2 regions of the Streptomyces sp. NPDC053427 genome follow, and region 2 is predicted to be linked to the other one. Evidence: riboswitches for the same ligand, from Rfam matches in the RefSeq annotation. Region 2 holds a riboswitch; the other holds the start of a gene.
What was found. A riboswitch is a leader RNA that binds a small molecule or an ion and turns the genes downstream of it on or off. The one in region 2 is predicted to bind glycine.
Positions count from the first base shown of each region.

Region 1: another riboswitch for glycine. It lies ahead of gcvT (glycine cleavage system aminomethyltransferase GcvT); the one in region 2 lies ahead of gcvP (aminomethyl-transferring glycine dehydrogenase).

Region 1 is NZ_JBITYA010000012.1:49,545-64,636, reverse strand. Features, by position in the region: gene ACIGWZ_RS30305 (thioesterase family protein) at 1-177, opposite strand, end outside; gene ACIGWZ_RS30300 (trimeric intracellular cation channel family protein) at 273-917, shown strand; gene ACIGWZ_RS30295 (M1 family metallopeptidase) at 1,093-2,517, opposite strand; gene ACIGWZ_RS30290 (ABC transporter ATP-binding protein) at 2,676-3,737, opposite strand; gene ACIGWZ_RS30285 (ABC transporter ATP-binding protein) at 3,767-4,849, opposite strand; gene ACIGWZ_RS30280 (ABC transporter permease) at 5,056-6,066, opposite strand; gene ACIGWZ_RS30275 (ABC transporter substrate-binding protein) at 6,145-7,896, opposite strand; gene ACIGWZ_RS30270 (ABC transporter permease) at 7,978-8,976, opposite strand; gene ACIGWZ_RS30265 (enhanced serine sensitivity protein SseB C-terminal domain-containing protein) at 9,395-10,195, opposite strand; gene ACIGWZ_RS30260 (enhanced serine sensitivity protein SseB) at 10,258-11,130, opposite strand; gene ACIGWZ_RS30255 (AAA family ATPase) at 11,245-11,976, opposite strand; glycine riboswitch at 12,193-12,288, shown strand; gene gcvT (glycine cleavage system aminomethyltransferase GcvT) at 12,440-13,567, shown strand; gene gcvH (glycine cleavage system protein GcvH) at 13,679-14,056, shown strand; gene glyA (serine hydroxymethyltransferase) at 14,147-15,092, shown strand, end outside.
Region 2 is NZ_JBITYA010000015.1:240,177-255,268, forward strand. Features, by position in the region: gene ACIGWZ_RS35200 (GNAT family N-acetyltransferase) at 1-35, opposite strand, end outside; gene ACIGWZ_RS35205 (HAD domain-containing protein) at 365-889, shown strand; gene ACIGWZ_RS35210 (SRPBCC family protein) at 972-1,400, shown strand; gene ACIGWZ_RS35215 (PadR family transcriptional regulator) at 1,437-2,069, opposite strand; gene ACIGWZ_RS35220 (PP2C family protein-serine/threonine phosphatase) at 2,331-3,428, opposite strand; gene ACIGWZ_RS35225 (PhzF family phenazine biosynthesis protein) at 3,643-4,464, shown strand; gene ACIGWZ_RS35230 (CPBP family intramembrane glutamic endopeptidase) at 4,518-5,258, opposite strand; gene ACIGWZ_RS35235 (glutamate-cysteine ligase family protein) at 5,695-7,245, opposite strand; gene ACIGWZ_RS35240 (hypothetical protein) at 7,840-8,430, shown strand; gene ACIGWZ_RS35245 (DUF5999 family protein) at 8,730-8,933, shown strand; gene gcvP (aminomethyl-transferring glycine dehydrogenase) at 9,018-11,903, opposite strand; glycine riboswitch at 12,093-12,191, opposite strand; gene ACIGWZ_RS35255 (PRC-barrel domain-containing protein) at 12,306-12,689, shown strand; gene ACIGWZ_RS35260 (DNA polymerase IV) at 12,599-14,050, opposite strand; gene ACIGWZ_RS35265 (MerR family transcriptional regulator) at 14,118-14,723, opposite strand; gene ACIGWZ_RS35270 (bifunctional nuclease family protein) at 14,912-15,092, opposite strand, start outside.

The DNA of each region.
Region 1 (15,092 bases), on a different contig from region 2:
GGGGTGCGGGAGGGCGTCGCCCAGCGCACGGCCCATGAGGGCGAGCAGATAGCCGCCGTTGACCGCCTGGATGATCGTCCAGCCGGCGGAGAGGTGCGCGTCGTAGACGCCGGGCGCGCGGCGCGTGACCGCCGTATCGCGGTCGAACTCGCTGTTACCAATGGTCACCGTTGCCATACCGGGAACGCTACACGGGTTTGTTACCGACCGGTAGTGTCAGTTTTGACGACCTCGGGCGGAGGGCGGCATTCCGGGCCTGCGATGATGCCGCCATGCTGCATGTGCTCTATCTGGTCGGCGTCGCCGCGTTCGCCGCGAGCGGGGTGCTGGCCGCCTACCGGGCCAACATGGACCCCTTCGGCGGCCTGGTGCTCGCCTTCGCCGCATCGATCTCCGGCGGCACGCTGCGGGACACGATCCTCAACCGGCAGCCGCTGTACTGGACGCACGACTGGGTACTGCTCACGCTGATCATCTGCGTCGGCGTCGGCACCATGATCTATCTGCGGTTCTGGCAGCTGCCGCACAAGTCGCTGCTGGTCGTGGACGCGATCGGGCTGGCCGTGGTCACCGTGATCGGGGCCCGCGCGGCCATCGAGGCGGACGTCACGCCGCTGGCCGTGATCATTCTGGCGGTGCTGACCGGGGTCGCCGGTGAGGTCATCCGCGATGTGCTGTGCGGGGAGTTCCCGCCGCTGCTGCTGCGCGAGGACGTATACGCGATCGCGGCCCTCGCGGGCGCCTGCTGCTACCTGGCGCTGGACCACCTCGGGGTGGGGGCCACCCCCGCCGCGGGGGTCTCGGCGGGGGTGGTGTTCGCCCTGCGCATGGGGGCGGTGTACTTCGGCGTGCACCTGCCGCGGCCGCAGCAGCTCGGCAAGGGCGGCGGGCGGGACGACGGGCGGGACGACCACTGACGGGACCCCACCGAGACGCCCACTGGCGCGACCCCACTAAGGGGTGGGCGAACAGATCCCGTAGGGGATGCGAGCGCCCCCTGCGGGGCCACAACGTGGCCGGGGCGGGAGGGTATTCCCGAGGGAGGGACAGGTCGGGGGCCGCTCGGGGGCTGCTCGGGGGCTGCTCGGAGAACTACTTGGGCGACTGCTTGCCGTCGGGCAGGGCCGGCCTGGTGTCCGTGTAGAGCCAGGTGTGGAACAGATCGTCCAGCTGCTGACCGGAGATCTTCTCGGCGAGCGCGATGAACTGCGACGTCTCCGCGGTGCCGTAACGGTGCGCGGAGGTCCAGGCCGGGAGCAGCTTGAAGAACGCCTTGTCGCCGATCCGCTCGCGCAGCGCCTGCAGCGTCATCGCGCCCCGCTTGTAGACCGCGTTCGCGAACATGGTGTCCCGCTGCGGATCGCCGACCTTGACCTTCCAGAAGTCGTTGTCCGCGGGGACGCCCGCGTACTGCTTGCGGAAGGCGTCATGGGCGCTCCGGGTGCCCCGGTGCTCGTCCCACAGCCATTGCGCGTAGCTCGCGAAGCCCTCGTTGAGCCAGATGTTCTTCCACTGCTTGACGGACACCGAGTCGCCGAACCACTGGTGCGCCAGTTCATGGACGATGGTGGTCTCGTTGCGTACGGCGGAGTAGACCGGCTTGGACTGCACCTCGAGCGAGAAGCCCGCCTGCGGCATGTCGTCGACGATCGCGCCGGTCTCCTCGAAGGGGTAGGGGCCGAAGACCTTGGACCAGTAGTCGGTCGCCTCGGCGGTGATGCCGTAGACGTCGACCTCGCCGGTGGGCAGGGTGGGATCGGTGGCGACGTAGATGGGCGTGCCGCCGGGGGTGGTGCCCGTACGGACGTCGAACTTGCCGATGGTGGCGGTGGCCAGGTACGTCGCCATCGGGCGGGCCTCGCGCCAATGGGCGTACGAGCGGCCGTGCGCCTCGCCGGAGCCGATCAACCGGCCGTTGGAGACGCCGGTCAGGCCCTTGGGGGCGTCGATGCGGATGTCGTAGGTGGCCTTGTCGCTCGGGTGGTCGCTGGAAGGGAACCACGTCGAGGCCGCGTTCGGCTCGCAGGCGACGAAGACGCCGTCCTTGGTCTTCATCCAGCCGTAGTCGGAGCCGAAGACGATGGGGCCGCTCAGCGGCTTGGGGACGCCGTGGTAGGCGACGGTGACGGTGAACTTGCGGCCCTTGGCCAGCCGGAAGTCGGGGGTCACCGCTATCTCGTCGCCGGATCTGGCGAAGTGGGCCCGCCGGCCGTTCACCCGGACCGCGTCGACCGTCAGCTGCTGAAGATCGAGGTCGAAGGCGGAGAGGTTCTGGGTGGCCCTGGCGGTGAGGGTCGTACGGCCGTCGAGGCGGCCCGAATCGGGGTGGTAGCTGACGCCGAGGTCGTAATGGAGGGCGTCGAAACCGCCGTTGCCCAGATCGGGGAAGTACGGGTCGCCGATGCCGGGGGCGCCGGGTGAGGCGGCGGGTGCGGCGGCGATGGTGGCGGCGGAGGCCACCGCGGTGGCGAGGGCGAGCCAGCGGGAGCTGCGACGAACAGAACGGGAGAGTGCCATGAGCCGTCCCTTCGGACCTTCGAATCGGACCTGTGAATCGATCCTTCGAACACACGGATGATGAACAACCGTGCCGACTCTGCACTCTCCCGCCCCGCTTTGCCCAGGACTTTGCCAATTCCTCAGCAGTTACCGCTCAGTTGGCGCTCAGGCGGCGTTCACTTGCCGCTGAGCTGCTTCTCCGTACGGTCGCTCGACGCGTTCTCCGGGTGGTGGCAGGCCACCTGATGCCCCGTCCGCAGCGCGACCAGCGGCGGCTCGGTGGTGGTGCACTCCTCGGTCGCCTTCCAGCAGCGGGTACGGAACCGGCAGCCGGAGGGCGGGTTGATCGGCGAGGGCACATCGCCCTTGAGCAGGATCCGGTCGCGCTGGGTGCGCCGCTTGGGATCGGGCACCGGCACGGCGGACAGCAGCGCCTTGGTGTACGGGTGCATCGGCGACTCGTAGAGCGACTTGCGGTCGCTGAGCTCCACGATCTTGCCGAGGTACATGACCGCGATCCGGTCCGAGACGTGGCGGATGACCGAGAGGTCGTGGGCGATGATGACGTACGTCAGGCCCAGCTCCTCCTGGAGGTCGTCCATGAGGTTGACGACCTGCGCCTGGATGGAGACGTCCAGCGCCGAGACCGGCTCGTCGGCGACCACCAGCTTCGGCTTGAGCGCCAGCGCCCGGGCGATACCGATGCGCTGGCGCTGGCCGCCGGAGAACTCGTGCGGATAGCGGTTGTAGTGCTCCGGGCTCAGGCCCACCAGCTCCAGCAGCCGCTGCACCTCCTTCTTCACGCCGCCCTCGGGTTCGATCCCCTGGAGGCGGAAGGGGGTGGAGACGATGCCGCCGATGGTGTGCCGCGGGTTCAGCGAACCGTACGGGTCCTGGAAGATCATCTGGACGTCGCGGCGCATCGGACGCAGCTTGCCCGGGGACAGATGCGTGATGTCCTTGCCCTGGAACTCGATGGAGCCGCCGGTCGGCTCGTCGAGCCGGGTGATCAGCCGGCCCATCGTCGACTTGCCGCAGCCGGACTCGCCGACGACACCGAGCGTTTCCCCGGGCCGCACGTCGAAGTCGATGCCGTCGACCGCCTGCACGGCCCCGACCTGGCGCTTGAGCAGGCCCTTGGTGATCGGGAAGTGACGGACCAGGCCGCGGACGCGCAGCAGGGGCTCGGCCTCCGACGACGTCTCCGCCGGGGGCTCCGTCTCCTTCTGGCGCGGGATCTTCTTGTTCTGCTCGTCAGTCGTCTCGGTCACAGCTTCGGCGCAATCTCTTCGGTCCAGATACGCTCCCGCTCCTCCGGCGCCATGTGGCAGGCGGAGAAGTGCCCGCCGTCGACCTGGCGCAGTTCGGGGCGCACCGTGCGGGTGAGGTTGTCCTTGGGGACGTCCGCGTACGGGCAACGGGGGTTGAAGGCACAGCCGGACGGCACGTTGATCAGGCTGGGCGGCGAGCCCTTGACGGGGATCAGCCGCTCGGTCTGGTCGCGGTCGATCCGCGGCATGGAGCCCAGCAGGCCCCAGGTGTACGGGTGCTGGGGCGCGGAGAAGACCTTGTCCGCGGGGCCCCGCTCCACACACCGGCCGCCGTACATCACCAGCAGGTCGTCGGCCAGCTCGGCCACCACGCCCAGGTCGTGGGTGATGATGACGACCGCCGAGCCGAACTCCTTCTGCAGATCGCGGATCAGATCCAGGATCTGCGCCTGGACGGTGACGTCCAGGGCGGTGGTCGGCTCGTCGGCGATCAGCAGCTCGGGGTTGTTGACCAGCGCCATGGCGATCATGGCGCGCTGGCGCATACCGCCGGAGAACTGGTGCGGATGGTCGTCCACCCGCTTGTCCGGCTGCGGGATGCCGACCCGGTCGAGCATCTCGATCGCCCGCTTGCGCGCGGTCTTCTTGTCGACGTCGTTGTGGACGCGGTAGGCCTCCACGATCTGCTTGCCGACCGAGTAGAAGGGGTGCAGCGCGGAGAGCGGATCCTGGAAGATCATCGCCATCTGGCGGCCGCGCAGCCGGCGCACCTCGTCCGGATCGGCGCCGACCAGTTCCTTGCCGTCCAGCCAGATCTCGCCGGACATCGTCACCTTGCTGCGCTGCTGGCGCGAGGCCCGGTGCAGGCCCATGACGGCGAGCGAGGTCACGGACTTGCCGGACCCGGACTCGCCGACGATGCCGAGCGTCTTGCCCTTCTCCAGGCTGAAGGTCAGCCCGTCGACGGACTTCACCAGGCCGTCGTCGGTGGGGAAGTGCACCTTGAGGTCCCGCACTTCGAGGAAGGCGGAGGACTTCTGGGGGGTGTCGGCGGCGGGCTCGGCCTTGGGCTCGGTCACGGCCGTGGCGGCGGCCTTCTGGGCCGTGGCGGCCTTGGCGGCCTTCTCGGCTTTGGCGTCCGGCTCGGTCGCGGCCTCTTGCGGCTCGGCCTTCTGCGGCTCGGCCTTCTGGGGCTCGGCCGCGGCCTTCTCGGCCTTGGCGACCGGCTCGGTCTCAGCCGTCCCGGCAGCTTCCGCCGCCGCGGTCCTGTCCTCGGAGGAGTCGGTCACGAGAGCCTCACCCGCGGGTCGACGGCGGCGTACAGAACGTCCACCACCAGGTTGCATATGACGATGAAGAACGCGGCGAGCAGGGTGACGCCGAGAATGTTCGGGAGGTCGTTGGCGTTGATCGCCTCCACCGCGAAGGCGCCGACTCCCTTGAGCGAGAAGACCTGCTCGGTGATCAGCGCGCCGCCGAGCAGCAGGCCCAGGTCCATGCCGAAGACGGTGATGATCGGGGTGAGCGCGGCCCGCAGGCCGTGCCGTACGACGACCTTGCGCTCCCGCAGGCCCTTGGCGCGGGCGGTGCGGATGTAGTCCTCGCTGAGCGTCTCGAGCATGCCCGCTCTGGTGAGCCGGGCGTAGAGCGCGGAGTAGAGGAAGGCCAGGGTCACCCAGGGCAGGACCAGGGTCCGGGCCCACAGGAACGGATCCTCCATCAGCGGTACGTAATCGCTGCGTTCGAAGATCGGCCACTGGTAGGTGAACAGGGCCAGCGCCAGGGCGCCGGTGAAGAACATGGGGAGCGAGACCCCGGCCAGCGCGACGGTCATGGCCAGCCGGTCGAAGACCGAGCCGGGGCGCAGCGCGGAGAGCACACCGGTGGCGACACCGGAGACGACCCACAGCACGGCCGCGCCGGCGGCCAGTGACAGCGTCACCGGGAGCCGGGACTGGATCTCCGGCCACACCTCGATATGCGTCTTGAAGGAGTAACCGAAGCACGGCACATGGCACTTGGCCGCGTCCGGACCGAATTTGTAGTCGACGCCGACGAAAATGCCCTTGAGGAAATCCCAGTACTGCTCGTACACGGGCTTGTCCAGGCCGAGATTCTTCTTCACCGCGGCGATGTCCGCGGCCGTGGGGGCCTTTCCGATGTACTGCTGGGCAAGCTGGTCGGTGCTCTGCCCGGCCATTTTCGGCAGCAGAAAGAAAATGCCGAACGTGACCGCGCTGACGATCAGCAGCAGGATCACTGCGCTGATCAACCTGCGGATGATGTACGAGAACACGGGGATGCGGCGTCGGCGCCGCGGGCCGGCCGGAACCGGCCCGCGGACACCAATGCCTTCACCTGCCTTCCAGGGCTGCTACTTCTTGACGCCGATGTTGAGGTAGTCGTACTCGCCGCTGAAGGCCGAGGTGGACACAAGGTTGGTCGCCTTGGGCGAGCGGTACATCAGGACCTTGAAGTAGGTGATCGGGACGATCGCCGCCTGCTCCATCGCCTTCTTGTCGATCGCCGCGTAGGCCTTCTCGCGAGCGGCCTTGTCGGTGTTGGCGATGGCGCTGTTGAGCAGGTCGTTGATCTCCGGGTCGTCCAACTCCGAGAGGTTGGTGTTACCGGACTGGCTGATCGCCTTGCCGTTGAGGATCTGCTGCAGGTAGCCGTAGCCGGTCGGGAAGTCCGAGCCCCACTGCATCATGATCAGGCCGACGTTGTTCTTCTTGTTGAACTTGGGCACGCCCGCGTAGTCCGAGAAGTACTTGCTCGTCGGGTAGCTCTGGATCTTGGCGGTGATGCCGATCTTCTTGAGCGACTCGATGACCGAGGTCGCGCCGTCCACCTCGTCCTGGCGGTCGTTGCGCGCCAGGATGGTGGTGTTGATCTTGCCGGCGCCGCACTTGTCCCAGTGCTTCTTGGCCTCGGTCAGGTCGAGCTTGTCGCCCTTGGCGTACTTCTGCGGGTACAGGTCGTACTTCTGGTAGCCGTCGATGTCGGTCGGCAGGACCGTGGAGGCGATCTGGCCGCGTATCGGGCCGCCGATCGAGGTCTGTACGGCCCTCTTGTCGATCGCGTACTCGACGGCCTTACGGCACTCGATGTTGTCGAACGGCTTCACCTTGGTGTTGATCGCCGTGTAGACGAGACGCTGACCGAGCGCGTTGTCGGTGTTCGCCTTCTCCTGCGGGTCCGTCACGAGCTGGGCCTGCGTCTGGCCGTCGACGCCGCGCCCGGCCAGGTCGACGTGGGTGTTGCCGGACTTGAGGTCCTTGTCGATGGTCGACTGGGCGACCTTCAGCTTCAGGACGATCTTGTCGGGCAGCTGCTTGCGCAGCGGGTCGGTCTTGGCGGACCACTTCGGGTTGCGCACGAGGGTGAGCTGCTTGCCCTCCTCGTAGCTGTCGAACTTGTACGAGCCGGAGGAGATCACGGACTTGGTGTAGTCCGCGCCCTTGTCCTTGGCCTGCGGCACCGGCGCGGTCTGCGGGGCGCTGACCAGGTAGTCGAACTCGGCGAACGGCTTCTGGAGGTGGAAGACGATCGTGTTGTCGTCGGGCGTCTCGATGGACTTCAGGCCGGCCTTGCTCTTGTCCTTGTACGGACCCTTGTAGCCGCCGTCGTTGTCCTTGAGGAACTGCTGGAAGTAGTTCGGGCCCAGCGAGAGCGTGTCACGCGCGAAGTTGCTGCGCTCGACCGCGTACTTGACGTCCTGCGCGGTGATCTTGGTGCCGTCTTCGTACTGCAGGCCCTTGCGGATCTTGTACGTCCAGGTCTTGCCGCCGTCGGTGGCCTTGCCCATCGACTCGGCGAGGTCCGGGACCAGCTCGTTGCCCTTCTTGCCGGGGCCCGGCTTGAAGGTGGTGAGCGGGCGCGCGTAGAGCCTGCTGAAGTTGTAGATGAAGGCGTAGTACGTGTTGCCCGGGTCGAACGACTCGGGGGCGTCGCTCATCGCATAGTTGACCGTGCCGCCCTTCTCGTTCGAGGCGTTGACGATCCCGGTGGTGGCGGCGTTCGCCTTGCTGTCGCCGCTGTCGGAGCCCTTGCCGCTGCAGCCGGCCAGCAGCAGGCCGGCACTGGTGATGGCCGCGATAGCCGCGACCGGAACTGACCTTCGCATCGTGGTCGGTATCCCCTTCGTTCGTCGAAATGCAGAACTTCGAAATGCAGGTGAGGCGTCTGGGCGGATGGCCGGCGGAAGTCAGCGGCTGCGCGGGTCCAGTGCGTCCCTCAGGCCGTCACCGAGCAGGTTGAACGCCAGCACGGTGACGAAGATCGCGAGGCCGGGGACGATCATGTACTGGGGGTCGACCTCGTAGTACTTGACCGCCTGGTTGAGCATGCCGCCCCAGGACGCCTGGGGCGGCTGGATGCCGACGCCCAGGAAGCTCAGCGCCGCCTCGAAGAGGATGTTGGAGGGGATCAGCAGCGTCGAGTAGACGATGATCGGCCCCACCAGGTTGGGCAGCAGTTCACGGAAGAGGATGAACGGCCCGCGGGCACCCATGCCGCGGGCGGCGTCCACGAATTCGCGCTCCCGCAGCGACAGGGTCTGCGCCCGCACGATCCGTCCCATGTACGGCCAGTTGAAGAAGCCGATCACGAAGATCAGGACGGAGATGTGCAGCGGCAGGCCCTCCAGGCCGAACGCGCCGCCCTGGAGGGAGGCGGAGATCGCGATGGCGAAGAGCAGCAGCGGGAAGGCGAGGAAGACGTCCATCATGCGGCTGATGAAGGCGTCCACCCGGCCGCGGTAGAAGCCGGCGACCACGCCGAGGACGGTGCCGATGGCGACGGACAGCAGCGTCGCGCCGAAGGCCACGATCAGCGAGACCCAGGAGCCCTCGATGATGCGGGCGAGCAGGTCCCGGCCGAACTTGGGGTCCACGCCCAGGGGGTGATCGCCGCTCATGCCGCCGAAGTCGCCCTTGGGCAGCGTGGTGTTGGGGTCGATCAGGTTCTGGTTGGGGCTGTCCGGGTCGAGGCCGAGCAGGGACTGGATCGGGCGGGAGAGCGCGGCGAGCACGACGAGCAGGATGACAACGATGGCGCCCGCCACCGCGACCTTGTCGCGCTTGAAGCGCAGCAGCGCGATCTGGCCGAGCGAGCGCCCCTCGATGCGCTTGCTCTCCACGCCTTGCAGCACCGCTTCCGGCTGCGCCTCAGCAGCCGCCCCGGTGGTCTCGATCGGTGCGGTCACGGTGCCTTTGACCCCTCTCGGCCGACGGTGGTCGGCCCACGCCCGCCGCGGTAGCGGCCTTGGTTCACATCACTGGTGCAACGGCCGCGATGGGGCGGCCGTGCAGGTCGATCGGGCATCGCGGAAGTGCGTCCGTGGAAGTGCGGAGGATGCGCGCGACGCCGGTTGGGATGGTCGGTCGTACAAAGAACCGAAGCTCTCTGTTGCCGGAGTCTTCATCCGATTCGCGATCACTCACCAGTCCTGACGGTGAATGGATGCGCAACTGTGATGTGGCTCGCGGGGTTCCGTTATACGGACGGCAGTAGTGGCTGAGCGGGGCGCAGGTCCGCGAGAAAGGGGCTCAACCGCGGGGCACACGGGGCCAATTCACCCCAAGATCGACGCCTGGTGGCGGCGTTCGGTGCTGACGTGGGCGTCAGTAGGGGCGCGGGTAGCCGTAACCGTAGGTGGCGGGGGCGGGCGGCTGTCCCGGCGCCCGGCCGTAGCCGTCGCGGTCGAAGAAGGGCCGGGTGGAGGCGCGCATCCACATGGCGACGGGGTCGTATTCGTCGTTCATCGCGACCGTCGAAACGGGCAGACCGTCCGGAACGGCACCGATCGACTGCTGGACCATCAGCCGCACCGAGTCCACGGCCGGCTGCCCGGCGTCGTACAGATCCAGCCCGATCGCCAGATAAGGGGCACCCAGGGCGGGTTGCACCCAGGCCCGGCGCAACGACCGCACAGCGGGCGTCCGGTGGGCATTCTGGGCGAGCAGGGCATAGAACTGCGGGATGTCGATGACCGGTTCGGAGATCCGCAGCGGCCCGGCCGGCAGCCGGTCGAGGCCGCCGGCGATGCGGCGCAGATCGAGCCAGGGGATGCCGACGCCGCCGCCGGGGGCGTGCGGGTTCAGCCACAGACCCCAGCGGTCGGGGAAGAGCGAGGCGGCGATCTCCACGCCGGTGACGAGTTCGTGGTCGCGGTTCCAGCCGGAGGCGGCGAGTTCGGCGGCGGAGGTCACGCAGGGCGCGTAGCCCAGGCCCTCGACCTCCATGTTCCCGTACTGCGCGTCGGGCATCCCGGCACGGCCCTGCCACAGGAGCATCCAGACCTGACCGGCGGCGAGCGCGTGCAACAGCGCCTCGTAGGCGTCGTAGCGGCCGGGCGAGACCTGCTGCAGCATCTGCTCGACCTGGTCGGCCGCCGCCGCTCCCTGATGCGCACCCGCGCTCACGTGGATCGTCCCTTCTCATCGGCGGGGCGCGTGGGGGTGCGCCCGCCTGTCATGCCACCAGCTTACGAGTGGTCCCGGGAGAAGAAGGGTCGCACGCGCTCCAGCAGCCAGTCGGCGACCGGGTCGCCTTGTGCGATGTCGAGCATCACCAGTTGCACGGGCCAGGGCACCGGCACCGCGCCGAGCGCACGTCCGAGGGCATCGAGCACCGCATCGCGGGCGGTGCCGTCCTGCAGCGCGGAGGCGGCGGCCTCGACCTGCACACCGACGAACAGCGCGGGCGTGTCGCCCTCGACGCTGGCCAGGGCACGCCGGGCAGTCAGGACAATTCCGGCAGCGGAGAACTCCAGTCCGGCCGCGGCCAGGAAGTCCACCGGCTCGTCCTGCCAGTCCGGTTCGAAGAGCCGCACCCGGCCGCCGCTCGGCAGACCGGCGTCCGCCTCGCCGCGTCCCGCCCGGCACAGTTGGGCCACCGCGGGCGGCGGCAGCGGGACGCCGATGGTGCCGTCCGGATTGACCGCGATCCCCAGCGTCGGCGGCAGCCCCCGGGCGAACTCCTGGGCCGGGGCGACGGTGAAGGACATATGGGACCCGACCACCTTCATGAACTCCTGCTCGGAGCTGAAGACCGGGACATAGGCCGCGCCCTCGATCTCGACCGTGGGCAGGTCCAGCCCGCGGGCGCCCGGTCCCGCGCTCTCCGGGCCGCCGCCGTTGGGCAGCGGCACCCACAACCGGCTGCGGCCCAGGACCTCCACTATCCGGCCGCCCGCACCCGGGTGCCCGACCGCGGCCCCGAGGACCTCCTCGAGCTCGTTCGCGGGCCAGGACAGCTGCGGTATCCCCTGGTCCGGGAAGTCCCCGTACGCCGGACCGCCGCCCTGCTCAGGGAAGTTCCCCTGCACCGAAAAGTTCCCCTGCTCCGGAAATGTCATCTGCATCCACCCGTTCCGAACCGCGCCTTCTGGCCAACGACCCTAAACGAGAAACCCGGTGGTGGAGCGTGCGGGGCGGCCGCCCGCCCGGACGTCCAAAGGCGAGCCGGTCGCTCAGCCGAAGCCGACCGTCTCCAGCGCGCTCGCCGTCCGCCGGTCCAGCAGCACCACCGAGCCGAAGCCCGCGGGCGGCCGCCCCGATGCGGCGGCGCCGACCAGCCGGCCCACCGCGCCCCGGTGCCGCGCGAAGGCGTACCCCGACACCCCCCGCCCGCGCGACTCCTGCCCGGACAGCGCCACCTGGGGCGACACGTCCAGCAGCACCAGATGCGCCCCGCCGCCCCGGCGCCGGGCCGACCGCGCGATCCAGCGGCGCACCCAGGCGAGCGTGCCGCAGTCGTGCACCACCACGCTGTCGCCGGAGCGAAGCGCCCGGCGCAGCCCGAGATAGTGCGCGGCCCGCACCAGCGGGCGGTAGATCCCGTACGGCAGCCGGCGCAGCCTGCCGCGCTCCCAGCGCTCGCGGACGTCCTGCGAATCGATGCGGTGCACCGCGGCGCCGCGCGCGTCCAGCACCGGCACGATGCGGTGCATCAGGGTGCTCTTGCCGCTGCCCGGCAGGCCGGAGACCACCACCAGGTCGCCGGCCGGGAAGCGCAGCTCGGCGGGCCGGTGGCCCGCGCCCCGCAGGTCCACGACGGCGGCGCTGCGGCCGGGCCGTACGACGCCGTGCGGTGCGGGCGTGGGGCGGCGCCCGGCCGCCGGCGGTCCTTGGGGAGCGTCCCCCGGCTGCGGGGGAGCAACCCCTGACGTCGTCGCGAATGCGGCTTCACTGTGCACCGTGATCGCCCCTCCCGGTCCGGTTCGGTGCCGGTTCGGCCCCGTTCCCACCTCGCAGAGTGTCAAGAAACGGTAATGCCCATCAAGGCGAATGCCGGATCCGTCCAGCTCGCGAGCCGGGTGACGGCCACCCCTCCTCGAACGGGCGATCCCGTGCAATGATGTCGGCGCCACGTGCGCATCTCTGCTCACTCGGGCACAGCCAACTGCATACCGGCCGCTTGAATCCGCGCGGGAGAGTCCCCGGCCGCCACGGCGGGGCGCCGAAGGAGCAAGTCCTCCCTTGAATCTCTCAGGCCCCTATACCGCGCGGGCGAGGCAGATCTGAAAAGCGAGCCGCAGCCCGGCTGAAGGGGCGGCTCCACCCAAGGTGCAAACCGGGTCCGTTCGCGGGATCCCGGTGAACCTCTCAGGTTCCGATGACAGATGGGGAGACCGTCTTGTCACCCATGCCTGGGAGCCCAGAACCATGACTGATGCCCCCCGCCGCACCGCGCTGGATGCCACCCACCGCGCGCTCGGCGCGACCATGACCGACTTCGCCGGCTGGGACATGCCGCTGCGCTACGGCAGCGAGCGCGACGAACACGTCGCCGTCCGCACCCGCGCCGGCCTCTTCGACCTCTCCCACATGGGCGAGATCACGGTCACCGGCCCGCAGGCCGCCGACCTCCTCGACTACGCGCTGGTGGGCAACATCGGCGGCGTCAGCACCGGCCGCGCCCGCTACACCATGATCTGCGACGACCGGGGCGGCATCCTCGACGACCTGATCGTCTACCGCCTCCAGGACCAGGAGTACATGGTCGTCGCCAACGCCTCCAACGCCCAGGTGGTGCTGGACGCGCTGACCGAGCGGCGGGCGGGCTTCGACGCCTCGGTGCGCGACGACCGGGACGCCTACGCCCTGCTCGCGGTGCAGGGGCCGGAGTCCCCGGGCATCCTGAAGCGGCTGACGGATGCGGATCTGGACGGCCTCAAGTACTACGCGGGCCTGCCCGGCACGGTCGCCGGTGTCCAGGCGCTGATCGCCCGTACCGGCTACACCGGCGAGGACGGCTTCGAGCTGTTCGTCCGGCCCGCGGACGCGGTCGCCCTCTGGGAGGCGCTCACCGAGGCCGGCAAGGACTCCGGGCTGGTCCCGTGCGGGCTGTCCTGCCGCGACACGCTGCGCCTGGAGGCGGGCATGCCGCTGTACGGGCACGAGCTGACCACCGCCACCACGCCGTTCGACGCGGGCCTGGGCCGGGTCGTGAAGTTCGAGAAGACCACCAACGACGGTGACTTCGTGGGCCGGGCCGCGCTGGCCGCGGCCGCCGAGCGCGCCGAGACCACTCCGCCGCGCAAGCTGGTCGGGCTGATCGCCGAGGGCCGCCGGGTGCCGCGCGCCGGCTTCCAGGTCGTCGCGTCCGACGGCACGGTCATCGGCGAGGTGACGTCCGGGGCGCCCTCCCCCACCCTGGGCAAGCCGCTCGCCATCGCGTACGTGGATGCCGCGTACGCCACGCCCGGCACCGAGGGTGTCGCCGTGGACATCCGTGGAACCCATGAGCCGTACGAGGTCGTGGCGCTGCCCTTCTACAAGCGCCAGAAGTAGCCGTTCACCGGCGCCTGAAGCAACGGTTCACCGCGGGAATGGCACGCGCTGCCGTCTCACTGTGCAAGACCGCTTTCACGATCACCCCTTCGCGTACAGGAGAATCGAGCCATGAGCAACCCCCAGCAGCTGCGCTACAGCAAGGAGCACGAGTGGCTGTCGGCCGCCGAGGACGGCGTGTCGACGGTCGGCATCACGGAGCACGCCGCCAACGCGCTCGGCGATGTCGTGTACGTGGAGCTTCCTGCGGTCGGTGCCACGGTCACGGCGGGCGAGTCCTGCGGTGAGCTGGAGTCGACCAAGTCGGTCAGCGACCTCTACGCGCCCGTGGACGGCGAGATCGTGGAGGTCAACGAGGACGTCTCCGGCGACCCTTCGCTGGTGAACTCCGCCCCGTTCGAGGGTGGTTGGCTGTTCAAGGTGAAGATCACCGGCGAACCGGACGACCTGCTCTCGGCCGACGAGTACGCCGCGTTCATCACCGGCTGACGCCTCCCGGTCCGCCCCCGTGCGGAGGCCTCCCGGACTCCGTTCGGGGGACCCCCTCGCGCCGCTCCCTGACCCCTCCAGGAAAGACTCATGTCGCTTCTCAACAGCTCCCTCCATGAGCTCGACCCCGATGTCGCCGCCGCCGTCGACGCCGAGCTCCACCGCCAGCAGTCCACCCTCGAGATGATCGCGTCGGAGAACTTCGCTCCGGTCGCCGTCATGGAGGCCCAGGGCTCCGTCCTCACCAACAAGTACGCCGAGGGCTACCCCGGCCGCCGCTACTACGGCGGCTGCGAGCACGTCGACGTCGTCGAGCAGATCGCCATCGACCGCATCAAGGCGCTCTTCGGCGCCGAGGCCGCCAACGTCCAGCCGCACTCCGGTGCGCAGGCCAACGCCGCCGCCATGTTCGCCCTCATCAAGCCGGGCGACACCATCCTGGGTCTCAACCTCGCCCACGGCGGGCACCTGACCCACGGCATGAAGATCAACTTCAGCGGCAAGCTCTACAACGTCGTCCCCTACCACGTCGACGAGAAGACCAACCTGGTCGACATGGAAGAGGTCGAGCGCCTCGCCAAGGAGCACCGCCCGAAGCTGATCGTGGCCGGCTGGTCCGCCTACCCGCGTCAGCTGGACTTCGCCGCCTTCCGCCGTATCGCCGACGAGGTCGGCGCGTACCTGATGGTGGACATGGCGCACTTCGCCGGTCTGGTGGCCGCGGGCCTGCACCCCTCCCCCGTGCCGCACGCCCACGTCGTGACCACCACCACGCACAAGACCCTGGGCGGCCCCCGCGGCGGCGTCATCCTCTCCACCCAGGAACTCGCCAAGAAGATCAACTCGGCGGTCTTCCCGGGTCAGCAGGGCGGCCCGCTGGAGCACGTCATCGCGGCGAAGGCGGTCTCCTTCAAGGTCGCGGCGACCGAGGAGTTCAAGGAGCGCCAGCGGCGGACCCTCGAGGGCGCCCGGATCCTGGCCGAGCGCCTGATCCAGCCGGACGTCACCGAGGTCGGCGTCTCCGTCCTCTCCGGCG
Region 2 (15,092 bases):
AGAACGCCGCGAAGTCGCAGCGGAGAAAAGGTCATCGGGTTTGTGTACATCACACCGGGGCGAGCTGAAAAAAATCCCTGCCGGCCGTGTCAGGTCCGCTGCCTTCCTCCCTCCGCCATCGCCGCAGGATTCACGGCCCCGTCGGCAAGCGCGCCGAGACGGAGGCCGCCGGTACCGGTGCTGCCCGAACCGCGGTACCGGTGCTGCCCCTACGGGTTCCGGGTTCCCCGTTTTCGGGGCCGATGCGGGCAACCGGAGTCCGCCCCGCGTACGTCCTTCCCCGACAGGCTCCGCGACGGCCCCACCGGACCACGTCCGCCCGCTCCCCTGTCCACCCCGAACTCCTCCGTGGCGAAGGATTCCGATGGCCACCCGCCCGCTGCTCTTCCTCGATATCGACGGTGTGCTGAACCCCGTGCTGCCGTCCCCCGGTTTCACCGCGCACGATCTTCTCGATCACACCGTGCTGCTCTCCATGGACCACGCCGACTGGCTGCGCGAGCTGTCCGCGCGCTACGAACTCGTCTGGGCGACCACCTGGGAGCATCACGCGAACACCCACATCGCCCCGCTGCTGAAGCTGCCCGAGCTGCCGGTCGTCGCGTTCAGCGGCTATCTCGGCCGGCCCGATGACCCGCAGTTCGACGGTCCGGAGAGCCTGCTGGCGCGGAAGTGGGCCCCGATACTGCGCTTTGCGGACGGGCGCCCGTTCGCCTGGGTCGACGATGTGATGCCCGACTCCCTGGTGCGGCGCAGCCGGTGGCGGCCGGACCGGCTGCTGATCCCGGTGGATCCGGCGCGCGGACTGCGCCGCGACCACGTCGACCGGCTGCTCGCCGCCCCGCCCCGGCCGCGGCTGTGCATGAACCTGACGGCTCATCAGCAATGACGGCCTTCGGTATTGAACCTTCGCCTCCTTGGGGCTACGTTCCGCGGCACCAGCCAGGGACAGTCACCGAAGGGGTGGTCGCATGGCCGAAGTCACCGCTCAGGCCCGTATCGAGGCACCGGCCGAGCAGGTCTGGGACCGGCTGACCGACTTCGACTCGTACGGACAGTGGAACGCCACCCACACCGCCTTCCCCAAGGGCGGCCCCGCAACGCTCGAAGTGGGCGCGGGATACGAGGAGAACATGAAGCTGATGGGCTTCCCGGCCGAGGTGACCTGGACCGTGCAGGAACTGGAGCCGGGCCGCCTCCTGGACATCAAGGGCAAGGGGCCGATGGGCGTCAATCTGGGGATGCGCTACGAGCTGACGCCGGACGGCGGGGCGACGACGCTGCGGATCGAGGGGGCGTTCACCGGGGCCGCGGTCTCCCTGATGGCAGGCAAACTGAAGGACTCGGCGAGCGCGGCCCTGAACGAGTCGCTGCGCAAGCTCGCGGTCCTGGTGGGCTGAGGCGGGGCGCACGCATACGGCGCGCCCCGCCGCCGCTCAGTCCTCCTCGGCAAGGATCAGATACAGCTCCTTGCGCGCCTTGTTGACCACCGCCATGGCCTTCTCCCGCTGCTCGGGGCTACCGGTGGCCCACACCTGCCGAAAGGCCTCGACCAGGCCGCCGCCCGCCTTACGGATCTCGTTCATCGCCTCCCAGTCGACGCCACGTCCGGCGTCCTCCCAAGGGGCGTCCGAACCGCCGTCGGCCTCGGCGCGGCCGGCCTCGGTCAGCGAGAAGAGCTTCTTGCCGCCCTCGCTGGCGTTGGTGATCAGGCCCTCGTCCTCCAGGAGCTGGAGAGTGGGGTAGACCGAACCGGGGCTGGGCTTCCACGCCCCGCCGCTGCGCTCGGCGATCTCCTGGATCATTTCGTAGCCGTGCATCGGTCGGTCCTTGAGCAGCGCCAGTATCGAGGCGCGCACATCGCCGCGCCGCGCCCGGCCGCGCGGGCCGCCGCGGCCCCGGCCGCCGCCGAAGGGCGGACCCCCGAAGGGCGGCCCGAAGCCGCCGAACGCGGCCCGCCGCCGCTCGAAGCCGCCGGCGAACTCGGCCCAGCCCCCTGGGCGGCCCGGTCCGCAGTGCTCATGACGGTGCTCGTGGTTGCTGTCGTGGTGGTGTCCTTGGGAACGCATGACGGCGTCCTTCCTTCTCGTTTCTGCAGTCGCTCTCGGCCGTTCCTGCCGCTCTCATCGATCTCGTTGATCTCGTCGATCTCATCGATCGTGCAGTCGTGCCTGCTCGCGCCCGCACAGTCGTTACTGAACCGCCATCGTTGACCGATCGCGATGCCTCAACGATATATCGGAACTGTTCGCCGAACAACCCCTCGACTGGCCGAACCAGGGGCCGGCCCTCCCCAAAGACCCCATTAGCCGTTTATGTCGACTTTGCGCTCACTCCGAGGGTTCACGCAGGCGCACGGCGAGGGCAGCGATGTCGTCGTCGAGACGCCCCCTGCTGTAGTGGAGGAGGTCGCGGTGGAGAGCCGCGAGCAGCTCGCGGGGCGGCGTCGGGGACTGTCGGCGCATCCAGGCCGCCAGCGGGAAGAACTCGCCGTCGCGGGCGCGGGCCTCGGCGACCCCGTCGGTGTAAAGAAGCAGCAGGTCACCGGGGGTGAAGTCGAAGGTGTCGATGTTGTAGTGATCGCCGATCAGCTCCGCGAGGTTGAGCAGCGGCGAGGGAGCGGTGGGCTCGAGGACGCGCAGTTCCCCGCGATTCAGGAGCAGCGGCGGGGGGTGTCCGCAGTTGAGGATCTCGATACGCCCGCCCTCGTGCGGGATCTCGACGAGAAGGGCGGTGGCGAAGCGCTCCATCGGCCCCTCAGGAGGAAAGGCGGCGTTGTAACGGGTGGTGCTGGCCTCCAGCCGGCGCGCGATGCTGACCATGTCGGTCTCGCCGTAGGCCGCCTCCCGGAAGGAGTTGACGATCGCCGCGGCCGCCCCCACCGCCGGCAGGCCCTTGCCCCGCACATCACCGATGAGCAGCCTGACCCCGTACCGCGTGTCGACCACCTCGTAGAAGTCCCCGCCGATACGGGCCTCCGCCGCGGCCGCGAGATACAGCGAGTCGATCTCGACACCCCCGAAGCGGCGCGGCATCGGGCTCAGCACCACCTGCTGCGCCGCATCGGCGACGAGCCGCACCTGAAAGAGGGTCCGCTCCCGCTGGAGCCGGACATGACTTCCGTACGCGGCCGCGACGGTGACCGCGATGATCCCCGCAGCCGTCCACCACGTCCCCAGACCGGGGAACACGACGCTGAGGCCGATCATCAGAAAGAGGCAGACCGTCCCCAGCAGGACGGTGGGGAGCACCGGCCACATGGCGGCGGCGAGTGCCGGCGCCGCGGGCAGCAGGCGGCTGAAGGCCATTTCCGGGGGCGTGGCGTACGCCAGGCCGGCGATGACGACGGTCAGGATCACCGGCGACAGCAGCACAAGCGGCCCCCGGCCGTGGCGACGACGGAGCCGCAGCCATCCAGACTCGATCACGCTTCATAGAATATCTATGCAAAGTAGACATAGCGGCCTTATGGCCGCAGAGTCAGCCGTCTGCCCCAGACCGGCTCGCCGGCTTCGATGGCGTCGCACCGTTCCGCGCGACCGTCAGGAACCATCGAAACGGAACCCCCGGTGGTCCATCCGGGTCCAATTTCCCGGGATTGGCCTTGGCCTGCGGTTCTGTGGCCCCTCTACGCTCGCGGCCATGAGGATTCGTATCGTCGACGCCTTCAGTGAGCGTCCGTTCGCCGGCAACCCCGCAGGAGTCGTCCTCCTCGACTCCGACGCCTTCCCCGACGACGCCTGGCTCCAGCAGATCGCCGCCGAGGTCAACCTCTCCGAGACCGCGTTCGCACATCCGCTGCCCGCGGGCGGCGACGCCGACTGGGCGCTGCGCTGGCTCACCCCCGCCACCGAGGTGAACATGTGCGGGCATGCCACATTGGCCACCGCGCACGTTCTGCACACCACCGGAACCGCGACCGGCACGGTCCGCTTCCGCACCCGCAGCGGTGTGCTGATCACGACCACCGGGGACGACGGGTCGATCACCATGGACTTCCCGACGGCACCGCTGACCCCGGTGGAGGTGCCGCCCCTGGTCGCCGGGGCGCTGGGTGCCGACCTCCGGTCCGCGCACGACACCGGCCCCGACGTCGGCGATCTCCTGGTCGAGCTGGCGGACGAGAGGTCCGTACGGGCGCTGTCACCCGACTTCAGAGCGCTGGCGGGGCACGGCGGCCGGGGTGTGATCGCCACTGCGCGCGCCGAAGACCCCGACGGCGGCTACGACTTCATCTCGCGCTGCTTCTTCCCGTACGTGGGCATCGACGAGGACCCCGTGACGGGCAGCGCACACACCGCGCTCGCCCCGTTCTGGTCGGCGCGCCTGGGCCGCGACGCGCTGGTCGGACTCCAGGGCGGCGCCCGCTCCGGTTTCGTACGGACCCGGCTGCGCGGCGACCGTACGCTGCTGACCGGCAGCGCGGTCACCGTCATCGACGGCGAGCTGCTCGCCACCGGCTGAGCCCGTTCCCCGGGCGCGGGACGCACCACCGGCGGCCCGCGCCGCCCCCGCTCTCATGCCGTCGGCAGCCACCCCACCCGGCCGGCGAGCAGTGCGTAGCCGAGGAACGCCACGATGTCGATGAGGGCATGCGCGGCGACCAGCGGCCCGACCCGGCCCCATCGCCGGTAGAGCAGAACGAAGATCACGCCCATCACCGTGTTGCCGATGAACCCGCCGATGCCCTGATAGAGGTGGTACGAGCCGCGCAGCACCGCGCTGGCCGCCAGTGCCGCCATCGGGGCCCAGCCCAACTGCCCCAGCCTGCGCAGCAGATAGCCGACGACGATGACCTCCTCCACCACGGCGTTCTGCACCGCGGAGGCGATCAGCACCGGGATCTTCCACCACACCTCGGGCAGCGCCTCGGGAACCACCGTCAGATTGAATCCGGCCGCCCGCGCACCCAGGTAGAGCAGCAGTCCGCTGCCGCCGATGGCCGCGGCCACCCCGACGCCGCGGCTCAGGTCGAAGCCGGGCCGCCGCCGGTCGAAGCCGAGGGCGCGCAGTCCGCCCGCCCGTTCCCGCAGCAGGAAGTGCGCCACCAGGGCTACGGGCACCAGGGCGGTCGCGATACCGAACAGCTGCCAGGCGAGATCCAGCCATGGCCGGCCGGGTGCATGGGACGCATTGAGCGTGGCCGCCTGGTGCTTGAGGGCGCCGGATCTGGTCACCGAGCCGATGAAGCTGATGAGCGCCGACAGCGCGCTGGCCCCGAGCGAGAGGGCCAGAACGAGCAGCGTCTCACTCCTCAGGACGCTCCGGAACGGCCCCTCCGCGACCCCCGCATCCCGTCCCGTACCAGGCCCTCGGCCTGGAACATCCGCATCAGCCAAGGGACTCGTCTCCGACTCCACGCTTCCTCCACCTCCGGGCTGCCGCCGCTTCACCACCACCGCCCCGCCAGGGTCTCGACAGCAGGTACGAAGATCGCGCGCGACAGGCCGGGGACGGGCGCCATCCACGTGGCGCGTTCCCTCTCCTGATCCCGATCGAGTCCGGGACAACGGGCTCCGGGCATCGGGAGAGGCGCTACCGCAATGGAACGACACAGCTTGCCCGATCCGTCCGCGCCGGAGAGCACGGGGGCCCGCCCCGACGCCATTCCCCCGAACTCGCGGCTCCTCCAAGGCAGGAGGATCCGTACCCCACAGCCCCCGGGCACCCCTGAGCCGCGTCGGCCCGCCCCGATCAGGCGCTCTCGACGGAGTGCCGCGCCCCCGGTACGGCCGGCGGCGCGCCCACCGCCCAGGCCACCGGCCAGGTGTGCACAGGTTGCCCGGCGTGCATCAGCTCGCTGTAACGCCGGGTCATCGCGGCCAGCGCGGCATCCCTGTCCAGCCCCTGCCGCAGCGCGTGATGGAAGGCCGCGGCCTGCCAGGACGCGCCGTTCACCCGCCGGGCGCAGCGGTCTTCGATGATGCCCAGATACAGGTCCCGGTCGGCCGGTTCGATGCCCCAGGCGTCCAGTCCCGCCGCCGCCAGGGGCAGCAGTTCCTGGCGTACCAGCCGTACGACCGGCATCTCGGTGATGCCGCCGGCGCGGCCGGAGCGTGGCCAGTGGAGGCAGGCGTCGATGCCGTACCGGCAGGCGGTGTCGAAGTTGGCGGCCGCGGCGGCGAACGGCAGGCGTTTCCAGAGGGGGCGGGGCTCATCGGCCAGCGCCCGCACCAGGCCGTAGTAGAAGGCCGTGTTGGCGATGACGTCGGCGACGGTGGGGCCGGCCGGCAGGACCCGGTTCTCGACCCGCAGATGGGGGGCGCCGTCGGCGACCCCGTAGACGGGGCGGTTCCAGCGGTAGACCGTGCCGTTGTGCAGCACCAGTTCCGCCAGGTCGGGCACGCCGCCCTCGTCGAGGATCCGCAGCGGCTCCTGCGTCCCCGGGATCGGCAGCAGCGGCGGGAAGTACCGCAGATTCTCCTCGAAGAGGTCGTACGCGGAGTCGATCCAGCGCTCCCCGAACCACGTGCGCGGGCGCACCCCCTGGGCCTGGAGTTCCGGCGCCCGGGTGTCGGTGGACTGCTGGAAGACCGGCGGCCGGGACTCACGCCACAGCTCGCGGCCGAAGAGGAACGGCGAGTTGGCGCCGATGGCGACCTGCACGGAGGCGATGGCCTGCGCGGCGTTCCAGACGGCGGCGAACCGGCCCGGGGTGACCTGCAGGTGCAGCTGTACGGATGTGCAGGCGGCTTCCGGCGCTATCGAGGCCGAGCGGGCGACCAGGCGCTCGACGCCCTGTATGTCGATCGCGAAGTCCTCGCCGCGGGCCGCCCGCATCTGGTCGTTGAGCAGCACATAGCGATCGATGGCGGAGAGGCTGGCGGCCGTGAGGTCGGTGGCGGCCATGGTGGGCAGAATGCCGATCATCACTATCCGGGCGGCGACCTCGCGGGCTTTTCTGTCGGCGTAGGCGAAGCCCGTACGGAGTTCCTCGGCGAGCTGGTCGAGGACGCGACCGGCCAAACGGTGCGGCGTGATGTTGACCTCGAGACTGCACTGGGCGAGTTCGGTCTGGAAATCACGGCTCGCGATGCGTTCCAGAACTTGAGAGTTCAGCATTCTGGGCAGTCCGTCCGCGCCCGCGAGATTGAGCTCGATCTCCATACCGATGAGATTCTTGGGCCGGTCGAACCTCTTCTCCGTCAGCATCCTCTGCAATCCCGTAAGACACTCGTGCAGCTTTCTTCGATAACGCTCCCGGTCAGCCAGGTCGATCCCGTGCGCGGCGACCTTCTCCCCCATCGAAGGGTCCTTCCTCGATCGAGCGAACGGCCCGCGGCCACGGGCCGATTGGGGCCGTCCCCGACACCACCGGGGCACGCGCTACGGTCGATGATGCCCCAGCAATCTGATCGATAACGCCTCAAGGGCGTGCCGGTGCCGATAGGCTCGAAGTGACGGAGAGTCCGAACCTCATCGGGGGATACCTGCGGCACGCGCCAACGGCATATCTCGGCGGCCATCGCCATCCGCATTTCTCTTGTGAAAAACACCGACGAGATCCGGCCTACCGCTTCCGTGGTGAAATATGAGGTGGCGCACCCGAAGGCCCGTGCAAAGCGGTGAAAATCCCCCCGGAGAAGGGCCCGGATTCCGCCTTGCCGGAAATCCACAAGACCAGTAGCCGAAACATTTTCAGAACATACGTCGTATAAACTCCGCACACGAGGCAGAGAGTTGGCGCCCAGTGCTGCGGTGTTCCCACCGGCACTGGGGCACTGCGGCTGACCCACCGGGGCTGCCGCTCCGGTCGGCCATGCTCTGGCCCCGCATGCTGACAGCGCCGTCCGCACCTGCCCGGCTTCACCGTGTCTCCGAAGTGAGAGGCGACCCACCATGCCGCTGCACCTCCCCCCTGCCCCTGCGCCCGCCCTGCGCAGCGTTCTCGCCGCCCTCGGCTCGCCCACCGCCGTCCGCGAGGCCCCGACCTCCGCCCTGCGCGCCCATCAAGGCCCGCTCAGCCCCGACCGTCCGCTGCCTGTGCACGTCTGGGACGACGTCAGCCGTGCGGGCGGCCCGCCGCTCACCCGGCTGGCGGGCTGGCGCTTCCTCGTCCGCAGCGGGGAGCGCGCCGTGGCGGCCGCCGAGGCGATGCTCACCGCCGACGGCTGGACGTTCTCGCATTTCTGCGGCGGCCCGTACGTGGGCGCGACCGAGCAGGCCCTCCAGCAGGCGGAGCCGCTGGCCACGCCGTACCAGCCTCGGCTGCTGTCCGTACCGGAGCTGTACATGCTCACGCTGTGGCTGCATCACGACATCGCCTCGGACGGCACCACCGGCCTGCCCGCCCCCAGTGACCTGCTGGTACCCCTGGCGCCCGCCCCGCCCGGCATCGCCCCGCACCACCCGCAGCGCGTCGCCGATCTGCTCCCCCGGCTCACCCTGCGCATCGGCCCCGGCCCGCTGCTCGACTCCCCGGCCGCCTGACGGCGTACGCCGTCGCCCGACCCTGCGCCCCGCGCCCCTTCCGGACGCGGGGCGCAGCGCTGCGCTCACCCGGGCGGTCCAGTGGACCGGAAATACTCCCAACCCCCTTGAGGCCGAAAGCAATTGAACCGCCCGCACGGGTGATGCGTCCCTATCCAGTGAGTACTACTGCGGCGAAATCCCTGCGGAAACCCGTCCGTGGGGCAACACTGGGACCAACCGATGGAAACGGGGGAGCGGCCATGACCACCTCATCGAGCCGCACGACGACGTTCACACCGCAGCGAAAGACAACTTCCATGTGTCAGCACCAACCTCCATGCCCGTCCGCAGACTCCAGCGACCGGGAAGCCGCGCATCCCGTGGCGCACCACCCCGAGCAGGGTTGGAGCCTGCTGTGCAACGGCGTCCTGCTCTTCGAGGACACCGGTGAGCTGCTGCCGGACGGGCAGGTCATCGCCCCGCACCGGCCGCAGGCCGAACGGGTTGCCAGCGTGGCCTGACCGTCAGCGCCTGGCAGTACAACAGGGCCCCCGGCAGAACTGCCGAGGGCCCTTGATGTTGTACGGACGCTCCGTAGGGATGGATCAGACGTCGTACTCGTCCAGCGGCGGGCAGGAGCAGACGAGGTTACGGTCGCCGAAGGCACCGTCGATGCGGCGCACCGGCGGCCAGTACTTCTCCGCGGCCACGACACCGGCCGGGAAGGCGGCCTCTTCGCGGCTGTAGGGGTGCGACCAGTCGCCGGTCACCGCGCCCGCGGTGTGCGGGGCGTTGCGCAGCGGGTTGTCGTCCTTGTCCCACTCCCCCGAGCCGACCTTCTCGATCTCCGCGCGGATGGCGATCATCGCGTCGCAGAACCGGTCGATTTCGCCCAGGTCCTCGCTCTCGGTCGGCTCGATCATCAGCGTGCCGGCCACCGGGAAGGACATCGTCGGCGCGTGGAAGCCGTAGTCAATCAGCCGCTTGGCGACGTCGTCGATGCTCACGCCGGTCGCCTTGGTCAGCGGCCGGACGTCGATGATGCACTCGTGGGCCACCAGGCCGCCGGGGCCGGTGTAGAGCACCGGGTAGTGCGGCTCCAGGCGCTTGGCGATGTAGTTGGCGCTCAGGACCGCAACCTGGGTGGCGCGCTTGAGGCCCTCGCCGCCCATCAGCCGGACGTACGCCCAGGAGATCGGCAGGATGCCGGCCGAGCCCCAGGGGGCCGCGGAGATCGGCCCGACGCCCGTCTCGGGGCCCGCGGTGGGCTGCAGCGGGTGGTTGGGCAGGTAGGGCGCCAGGTGGGCGCGGACGCCGACCGGGCCGACACCGGGGCCGCCGCCGCCGTGCGGGATGCAGAAGGTCTTGTGCAGGTTCAGGTGCGAGACATCGCCGCCGAACTTGCCGGGCTCGGCGAGGCCGACCAGCGCGTTGAGGTTGGCGCCGTCGACGTAGACCTGGCCGCCGGCGTCGTGCACGGCCGCGCAGATCTGGGTGATGTGCTCCTCGAACACGCCGTGGGTCGAGGGGTAGGTGACCATCAGGACCGCGAGCTCGTCCCGGTGCTTCTCGATCTTGGCGTGCAGATCGTCGGCGTCGACCTCGCCGTCCTCGCCGGTCTTGACGACGACGACCTTCATCCCGGCCATCACGGCGCTGGCGGCGTTGGTGCCGTGCGCCGAGGACGGGATCAGGCAGACGGTGCGCTGCTCGTCGCCGTTGGCGCGGTGGTAGGCGCGGACGGCCAGCAGACCCGCGAGCTCGCCCTGGGATCCGGCGTTCGGCTGGATGGAGACCTTGTCGTAGCCGGTGACCGTGGCGAGCCGCTCCTCCAGCTCCTGGATCAGCGTCAGATAGCCCTGCGCCTGGTCGGCGGGCGCGAACGGGTGCAGCTGGCCGAACTCGGACCAGGTGACCGGCTCCATCTCGGTGGTGGCGTTCAGCTTCATCGTGCAGGAGCCGAGCGGGATCATGCCGCGGTCCAGCGCGTAGTCCTTGTCCGCCAGCGTGCGCAGGTAGCGCAGCATCGCGGTCTCGGAACGGTGCTGGTGGAAGACCGGGTGCGTGAGGTAGTCGACCTCGCGCAGCAGACCCTGCGGCAACGTTTCGGCAGCGACGGCGTCCAGCTGCTCGACGTCGCCCTGCACCCCGAAGGCACCCCAGACACCGGCCAGCTGCGCGCGCCCGGTGGTCTCGTCGCAGGCGATACCGACCAGGTCCGCGTCGACCTGTCGGAGGTTGACGCCCGCCTCGCGGGCCGCGGCGACGACCTCGGCGGCCCGGCCCGGCACCCGCGCGGTAAGCGTGTCGAAGTACGCGTCGTGGACGATCTCCACTCCGCCCGCGCGCAGGCCCTCGGCCAGAACGGTGGCGTAGCGGTGGGTGCGCCGCGCGATGGTCTGCAGGCCCTCGGGGCCGTGGTAGACCGCGTACATTCCGGCCATCACCGCAAGCAGCACCTGCGCGGTGCAGATGTTGCTGGTGGCCTTCTCGCGGCGGATGTGCTGCTCACGGGTCTGCAGCGCGAGGCGGTAGGCCTTGTGGCCGTCGGCGTCGACCGAGACGCCCACCAGGCGGCCGGGCAGGCTGCGGGCGAACTTCTCCCGCACGGCCATGAAGCCCGCGTGCGGCCCGCCGAAGCCCATCGGGACGCCGAAGCGCTGGGTGGTGCCGACGGCGATGTCGGCGCCGAGCTCGCCGGGCGAGGTCAGCAGCGTCAGCGCGAGCAGGTCGGCGGCGACGGTGACGACCGCGCCCAGCTCCTGGGCCTGCGCTATCACGGCGCGCGGATCGCGCACCGCGCCGGAGGCACCCGGGTACTGCAGCAGCACACCGAAGACGCCGCGCTCGGCGATCTCGGCGGGAATGCCCTCGCTCAGGTCCGCGACGACGACCTCGACGCCGGTCGGCTCGGCGCGGGTCTGGATCACCGCAATGGTCTGCGGCAGACAGTCCGCGTCGATCAGGAAGACGCCCTCCTTGACCTTGCCTATGCGGCGGGAGAGCGCCATCGCCTCGGCCGCCGCGGTGCCCTCGTCCAGCAGGGAGGCACCGGAGGTGGGCAGTCCGGTCAGGTCGGCGACCATGGTCTGGAAGTTGAGCAGCGCCTCGAGGCGGCCCTGCGAGATCTCCGGCTGGTAGGGCGTGTACGCCGTGTACCAGGCCGGGTTCTCCATGACGTTGCGCAGGATCACCGGCGGGGTGAACGTGCCGTAGTAGCCAAGGCCGATCATGGACGACAGGACCTGGTTACGGTCCGCGAGGCCGCGCAGTTCCTTGAGGACCTCGGCCTCGGTACGGGCCTGCGGCAGGCCGAGCGCCTCCGCGCTCTTGATCACGTCGGGTACGGCGGTGGCGGTGAGCTCGTCCAGCGATCCGAAGCCGACCTGCGCGAGCATCTTCGCCTGCGCCTCGTGGTCGGGGCCGATGTGCCGGCGCTCGAAGGGCGTACCGCGCTCCAGCTCGGTCAAGGAGATGCGATTGGTGGTCATCTGCGGGGGCCTCCTGGTCACTGCGACCTACGAGGGGCACCACGGCGCGGGTGCCCGGACGGCCTCCCCCTCTGTCATCTCAACCTGAGAGCTTCACCGGGTCCGCAGGCTGCGGCCCGGCTTTCACCGTCGGTGAGGAGGGGTCCCGGCACTGTGCCTTCCGCGGCCCGCCCTGCTTTCCAGAGTGACCTCGTCCATGCGGTACGGGATGCCTGAGAGATTCCGGGGAGGATTTGCTCCTTCGGCGCCCCCGCCGCGAACGGCAAGGGACTCTCCCGCATGGGGTCAGCGGCCAAACGTCAGCCTACCAGCGCACCTCTCGAGGGAACCTTCGAGTGGCCGGGGCATGAAATGTGCCGTTTGGTAGTTGTCACAGGGCAGCTGCGACCACAAGGAGGGGCTGTGCACACCGATATCGATCCCCGGAGCCTGATCGGCCGCAAAGCGTTCGACCGGAACGGCACCAAGATCGGGACCATTGATGAGGTATATCTCGATGATGCGACCGGCGAACCCGAATGGGCGGCCGTGCGTACCGGCCTCTTCAGCCGGGACGCGTTCGTCCCCCTGGAGCCCAGCGAGCTCGTCGACGAGGGGCTGCGTATCCCCTACGACCGCAAGTTGATCAAGGACGCCCCGGACTTCGGGGTGGGCCGCCATCTCTCTCCCGAGCAGGAACTCCAGCTCTACCACCACTACCGGCTGGATATCTCCTCCCCGACCTCCGACCCCGCCCCTCCCCCGGGCGACAAGGACTTCGGCCGGATCGCCGGATCGGAGGACTGACCGGCCCCGGGCTCCCCGCCCACCAGCGGCAACGGCTCCCCCGGCCGCAGCGCCGGGTCATCGACGGCAAAGGTCCGCACCCTTCCCGGTGCGGACCACGGCTGTTCGAAACGTACGGTCACTCTCCCCACCCCACTGCCCTGCACCCATCCGGCGCCGTATGCGTCGTGCACCACGTCCAGCCCCGGATGCCAGCGGCGCGGCCGCTCCTCCTCCGCCTCCGGCTCACCCGCCCCGTCCGCCGCCGGCTCCGCCGCCCTGGCCGCCGTCTCCTCGGCCTCCCGCTCCGTCGCCAGCTGCGCGAACAGATCCTCCTGCGTGAAGTCGGCCAGCCCGCTCACCCCCACCCCCAGCAGCCGCACCCCGCCCGTGGTGTCCACCGTCTCCAGCAGCCGCGCCACCGCCTCCCGTACGACCGCGGGATCGTCCGTCGGCCCGCGCAGCGTCTCCGACCTGGTCAGCGTCGAGAAGTCGTAGTTACGGACCTTGATCACCACCGTGCGACCGGACCGCCCGGCCTCCCGCAGCCGCTGCACACAGCGCTCGGCCAGCCGCACCAGCTCGGCCCGCACCCGCGTCCGGTCGGTGAGATCGACCTCGAAGGTGTCCTCGACCGAGATGGATTTCGCATCCCGCTCGGCCACCACCGGGCGGTCGTCCCGGCCCAGCGCCATCGCATACAGCCCCGCGCCGTGCGACTTGCCCAGCAGCCGCACCAGCTCGTCCTCACCGGCCTCCGCGGTCTCCGCGACGGTATGGATCCCGGCCCGGCGCAGCGCCTCGGCCGTCGCCGGCCCCACCCCGGGCAGCGTCCGCACCGGCATCGGCCCCAGCAGCTCCCGTTCCGTGCCGGGCTCGATCACCATCAGGCCGTCGGGCTTCGCCGCCTCGGACGCGATCTTCGCCAGCATCTTGGCGCCCGCGAGCCCCACCGAGCCCGTCAGCCCCGTGGCCGCCCGGATGTCCCGCCGCAGCCGCTCCCCCACGGCCCGTACGGCGGACACCTCGGCCGCCACCCCGCCCGCCTCCAGGTCCACGAACGCCTCGTCCAGGCTCAGCGGCTCCACCAGCGGCGACAGCGCATGCAGCAGCTCCATCACGGTGTCACTCACCTGGCGGTACAGCTGGAACCGCGGACTGAGGTAAGCCGCGTTGGGGCACAGCCGGCGCGCCTGGGCGGTCGGCATGGCCGAGCGGATACCGAAGACCCGCGCTTCGTACGACGCCGTGGCGACCACCCCGCGCGGCCCGATCCCGCCGACGATCACGGGCTTTCCGCGCAGGCTCGGCTTGGCCGCCTGCTCGGCGGAGGCATAGAACGCATCCATGTCCAGATGCAGAATCGTCGGCGCGGGTCTCACATGACCGATCCTCCCGCACACCACTGACAATCGGCCCGCTGCCGGGCCGGGGGCCGCGTTCGGAGGCTCAGCCGGCCCGGTTGCGCCGCCGCGCCAGCTCGTCGCGCGGGTTCTTGCCGACCAGCGTCTCGCCGGTGTCCAGCCGCTCCCCGTGCAGCTCGGAGAGCGCGCCCTCCACGTCCCGGAGCACCACGCCCACCGCGATCCCGAAAACGCCCTGGCCGCCCTGGAGCAGATCGACGACCTGGTCGGGCGACGTGCACTCGTAGACCGTGGCCCCGTCGCTCATCAGCGTCATACGGGTCAGGTCGTCCAGCCCGCGCGAACGCAGATGCTGGACGGCGGTGCGGATGTTCTGCAGCGACACCCCGGTGTCCAGCAGCCTCTTGACGATCTTCAGGACGACGACGTCCCGGAAGTTGTAGAGCCGCTGGGTGCCGGAACCGTAGGCGGGGCGGACGCTCGGCTCCACCAGGCCCGTGCGCGCCCAGTAGTCGAGCTGCCGGTAGGTGATCCCCGCCGCCGCACAAGCCGTCGGACCGCGGTAGCCGATGGTCCCCGTCGCGCAGTCCCCCGACACCGCGGCGGGCTGTGCCGGTGCGCGGTTCATTGCTGCATTCGGGTGGAGCGGCAACGCCCCTTCCGCCGCCGTACCGTCACCGGTGATTGCCACGCCGCCCTCCGTCCTCCACGTCCCGGACGGGACCTGCCTTATCGACGGTATGCAGTCACTCGGGGTGCGTCAACGATCGCCGCGCTCGCCACGCCGAGTGATAATCACCCTACGAGTGGTTTCTCGTGACCTCGCGCGGGGAACGGCTAATAAGTTTGGCCGGAATCAGATGCTTCCGGCTGATGGCGTCACTGGCTGCTGCTGCCGAAGTCCTCGGGCGAGATCTGATCGAGGAACTCGCGGAACTTCTCCACCTCGTCCTCCTGCTCGTCCGGGATCGCAATGCCCGCGTCGTCCAGCACACCGTCGGTGCCGAAGATCGGCGTCCCGGTGCGCAGCGCCAGCGCTATGGCGTCCGACGGACGCGCG